Regions from separate parts of the Larkinella insperata genome, predicted to be linked through region 2. Evidence: riboswitches for the same ligand, from Rfam matches in the RefSeq annotation. Region 2 holds a riboswitch; the other holds the start of a gene.
The links. A riboswitch is a leader RNA that binds a small molecule or an ion and turns the genes downstream of it on or off. The one in region 2 is predicted to bind S-adenosylmethionine.
Positions count from the first base shown of each region.

Region 1 (2,472 bases), 2.6 Mb from region 2:
GATCGGGAAAGTCCACGAAATTCAGATCTGGACCAACCGCCCCGTGTGGCCGCAGGGCATTCCGGTACCGCAACCCGCTGGCGAACCATCAGCGGATCTGGACTGGGATCTGTGGCTCGGACCCGCGCAGAAAGTGGGCTATACTCCGGCTTATCACCCGTTCAAATGGCGGGGCTGGTGGAACTTCGGCGCGGGTGCGCTGGGTGACATCGGTTGCCACATCATGGATATTCCGTTCCGCGTGCTGGGGCTGGGTTATCCGACCGAAGTAGAAAGCAGCATCAGTTCGGTGTTCCTGAAAGACTGGACGGCGGAATATAACCCCGAAGGCTGCCCGCCCGCATCGCACGTCGAATTGAAATTCCCGGCTTCGTCTAAGAATAAATCGGACGTGAAACTGGTTTGGTCCGACGGCGGTATTCGTCCGTTCCGGCCCGACTTCCTGCCCGTCGGTGAAGCGTATCCGGAAGGGGGCGAAAACGGTATGTTCATGATCGGAGATAAAGGCTTGATTGCCTGCGGCATGTACGGCGACGATCCGAAACTGTACACCAAAGACGGTAAAAAACAGGAAGCGCCGGCGAAACCAAAACCCGTTGACGGCAAACCCTGGCCAGAAAATGGTCACCAGATTCTGTGGACTGAAGCCTGCAAAGCCGGTTTCAACAGCAAGGAACACAAAGCCCTGACGTCGTCGTTCGACTTCGCTGGCCCGCTGACTGAGTCGGTATTGATGGGTAACCTAGCTATTCGCAGCTACATGCTCCGGACGCCCAAAGCCGACGGCAAGGGCTTCGACTACCCCGGTCGTCAGCGTCTGTTGTGGGACGGTAAGAACATGAAAATTACCAACTTCGACGAGGCCAACCAGTTTGTATCGCGGCAATACCGTGAGGGCTGGAAGCTGTCGATGTAAGAAAACCGATAGCCGCTCAGTTCCGGCTTTATTGGGGGAGCGTTGTTCAATAAGAAACCTCCTGTTTTGTAGACAATGGCTACAAGGCGGGAGGTTTTCTGTTGAATGGGACCGTAGACATTCCGGAGCCTTCTTGTGGTTTCGTTCCAAAAAATTTGCAGCAACGGACTCCGTTCACTATACTTGCGGCTCAAATCAAGTTCTCAACTCGATTCGGACCTCGAATCGTTGCAGCAGTTTTCTGTTGCGCTTGATTTATAAAGAAGAGGCAAGAGACCGGGCTCGGTGAACCTCTGGCAACCTGCCGCGCGGCAAGGTGCTACATCCCGCCTACGAATTCGCTCCGGTGAGTTCGATAGGAGATATAAATCGAACCAATATGATCAACATCCGGTGCTGTATGCCCCCCAGCGGGCTACTAATCTCACACACTTCAAGCGAACCGACAACCGGGAGAGGCTATCGGCTATGGACTGCCTGATGTTTGATTCTACCCGAATTGAGCATCATTGTCAGTTGTGCATTCCCGATCGGACTGTAGTTTGACGGTCCGTGCGAATTCCTAAACACATTTAAACTTCCTCACATTCATACGCATCAATCGCATGTCAACACCATTGCATTTTGAAACGCTGCAACTCCACGCCGGGCAGGAACCCGACCCCACCACCAAGTCCCGGGCGGTACCCATATATCAAACGTCTTCTTACGTGTTCGATAACGCCGAACACGGAGCCAAACTGTTTGCTTTGCAGCAATTTGGCAACATCTATACCCGGATCATGAACCCCACCACCGACGTTTTCGAGAAGCGGATTGCGGCTCTGGAAGGCGGGGTGGCGGCTCTGGCGGTGGCGTCGGGGCAGGCGGCACAGTTTGTAGCGCTGAACAACATCCTGAGCGTCGGTGACAATTTTGTAACGACTTCTTACCTCTACGGCGGCACCTATAACCAGTTCAAAGTGTCGTTCAAACGCCTGGGCATTGAAGCCCGCTTTGCCGACGGCGACAAGGTGGAAAGTTTCGAAAAGCGGATCGACGAAAAAACAAAAGCGATTTACCTGGAAACCATCGGCAACCCGGAGTTCAATATCCCGGATTTTGAAGCCTTCGCGGCCCTGGCCCAGAAATACGATCTACCCCTCATCGTGGACAACACGTTTGGCGCGGGAGGATACCTGTTCCGCCCGATCGAGCACGGCGCGGCTGTGGTGGTAGAATCGGCTACGAAATGGATTGGCGGCCACGGCACGAGCATCGGGGGCGTCATTGTCGATAGCGGTAATTACAACTGGGGTAACGGCAAGTTTCCGCAGTTTACCGAACCCGCCGAAGGCTACCACGGCCTGGTGTTCAACGATGTATTCGGGATTGGCGGGCCGTTTGGCAACATCCAGTTTATCATCCGCGCCCGCGTTGAGGGGCTGCGCGACTGGGGACCGGCCCTGAGTCCGTTCAACTCATTTTTGTTCCTGCAGGGACTCGAAACGCTGTCGCTGCGCGTTGACCGGACCGTTCAGAACGCCCTGGCAATTGCGCAGTGGCTGGAGCAGCAC
Region 1 covers NZ_CP110973.1:755,899-758,370, reverse strand. Annotated here, with positions in the region: gene OQ371_RS02930 (Gfo/Idh/MocA family protein) at 1-916, shown strand, start outside; SAM riboswitch class I at 1,169-1,287, shown strand; gene OQ371_RS02925 (O-acetylhomoserine aminocarboxypropyltransferase/cysteine synthase family protein) at 1,522-2,472, shown strand, end outside.
Region 1: another riboswitch for S-adenosylmethionine. It lies ahead of OQ371_RS02925 (O-acetylhomoserine aminocarboxypropyltransferase/cysteine synthase family protein); the one in region 2 lies ahead of metH (methionine synthase).

Region 2 (2,472 bases):
CACCGAAATGGATTACCTGGTCGTTGGCCATTACCTGTTTGACAAAAAACAGCAACCCGACTGGCCGGAAAAGCAGGAGTGGCAGAACGAATTTGTGCTGGACTAAACGCAAAACCGTAATTCAACGAAACCATGACCCCAGTAGACCGCCTGAAGGCCCAGTTAGTAATCGTAACGGGGCTGGTCGTCCTGTATTTTGTGTTCCACTCGGTTTACTGGCTCTATGCCGCAGCGGCCGTCGGGCTGCTGAGCGTGCTGGTTCCAAAGGCCGGAAACGGCCTGGCTTGGCTTTGGTTTCAACTCGCCGAAGGGCTGGGATGGATCAACAGCCGCGTTTTGCTGACGGTCTTGTTCGGGCTGGTTCTGGTGCCTATTGCGTGGCTTTACCGGCTTTCTAAAAAAAATCCGCTGGCGATCCGACAGCCGAAAAACGCATCCCTTTACCACGAACGAAACCACACCTATACCAAAGACGATCTGGAACATCCGTGGTAGCGGAATCTTTTAACCCGTGCGGCTGTTTGCCTGATCAAACCGGTTTGGCGAAAACCGGCGGTTTTTTTATTTTTGTCAAATGCTTATCGAGAAAGACGGAGGGATTGGACCCAATGAAGTCTTGGCAACCATTCAGACCCTTGAAAAAGGTGCCAAATTCCGCCCCGGCGACGGGGGTAGATAAGTTGAAAGCTGCACCCTGCTTCCTTTCTTCGATAAGCTGACGTTTCGTATTTGCACCATTCCGTTACCAACGGCCCAGGGGCGTTGGTCCGTAATAATAACTGATACAATAACTTGGAAAAAATAACCGACCTCCTTCAACAGCGCATCCTGCTACTGGATGGTGCCATGGGTACCATGATTCAACGCTATAAGCTGGGGGAAGAAGAGTATCGCGGAACCCGGTTTGCCGACTGGCCGCACGAACTGAAGGGCAACAACGACCTTTTGTCGATTACGCAGCCGCAAATTATCAAGGAAATCCACCGCCAGTACCTCGACGCCGGATCGGATATCATCGAAACCAACACCTTCAGCGGTACGTGGGTGGCGATGGCCGACTACCACATGGAAGAACTGGTGTACGAACTCAACTACCAGTCGGCGAAAATTGCCAAAGAGGCAGCCGAAGAAGTAACCCGCCTGACGCCCGACAAACCCCGGTTTGTGGCCGGGGCGATGGGGCCTACCACGCGGCTGGCATCCATGTCGCCCGACGTAAACAACCCAGGTTACCGGGCCATCACCTTCGATCAGTTGGTGGAAGCCTTCTATACGCAAGTTGCCGGTCTGGTCGAGGGCGGGGCCGATCTGCTGCTGATCGAAACCATCACGGATACGCTCAACGCCAAAGCCGCGCTGTTTGCCATTGATAAATACTTCTCGGACAAAGGCCAGCAACCGCTGCCGATCATGGTTTCGGGAACCATCACCGACGCTTCGGGCCGGACGTTGTCGGGCCAGACGACGGAAGCGTTTTTGTACTCGGTATCGCACCTGCCGCTGCTGAGCATCGGTTTGAACTGCGCGATGGGGGCCGAACTGCTGCGCCCGTACGTGCAGACGCTTGCCAAAGAATCGCCGTTTTTTACCTCGGCGTACCCGAATGCCGGTTTGCCCAACGAAATGGGGGAATACGATCAGTCACCGGATGAGATGGCGGCCCAGATCGAAAGTTTTGTTCAGGACGGTTTTGTCAACATCGTGGGCGGTTGCTGCGGGTCGACGCCGGATCACATCCGGGCCATTGCCCAGGCCGTGGCCAAATACAAACCCCGCCCGAAACCGCAGCCCGAACCGTACCAGAAACTGAGCGGACTGGAGCCGTTGAAAATCACGGAAGTAACCAACTTTGTGAACGTGGGCGAACGGACCAACGTAACCGGTTCGAAGGCGTTTGCGCGGTTGATCAAAGCCGGGGATTATGACGCAGCCCTGACCGTGGCCCGCCAGCAGGTGGAAAACGGGGCGCAGGTGATCGACATCAACATGGACGAAGGAATGCTGGATTCGGTCGAGGTAATGACCACCTTCCTGAACCTGATTGCGTCGGAACCGGACATTGCCCGCGTGCCCATCATGATCGACTCCTCGAAGTGGGAAGTAATCGAAGCGGGTCTGAAATGCGTGCAGGGAAAAGCCATCGTGAACTCGATTTCGCTGAAAGAAGGCGAAGAAATGTTTATTGAGCGGGCCCGGCTGATTAAGCGTTACGGAGCCGCAGCGGTGGTGATGGCGTTTGATGAAACCGGTCAGGCCGATAATTACGAACGGCGGATTGAAATCTGCGAACGCGCCTACCGGATTCTGGTTGATAAAGTCCAGTTTTCGGCGCAGGACATCATTTTCGACCCCAACATCCTGACCGTAGCGACCGGGATTGAGGAGCATAACAACTACGCCGTTGATTTTATCAATGCCACCCGCTGGATCAAGGAGAATCTGCCGCTGGCGAAAGTAAGCGGTGGGGTGTCC
Region 2 covers NZ_CP110973.1:3,364,985-3,367,456, forward strand. Annotated here, with positions in the region: gene OQ371_RS13510 (carbamoyltransferase family protein) at 1-106, shown strand, start outside; gene OQ371_RS13515 (SxtJ family membrane protein) at 133-495, shown strand; SAM riboswitch class I at 576-682, shown strand; gene metH (methionine synthase) at 847-2,472, shown strand, end outside.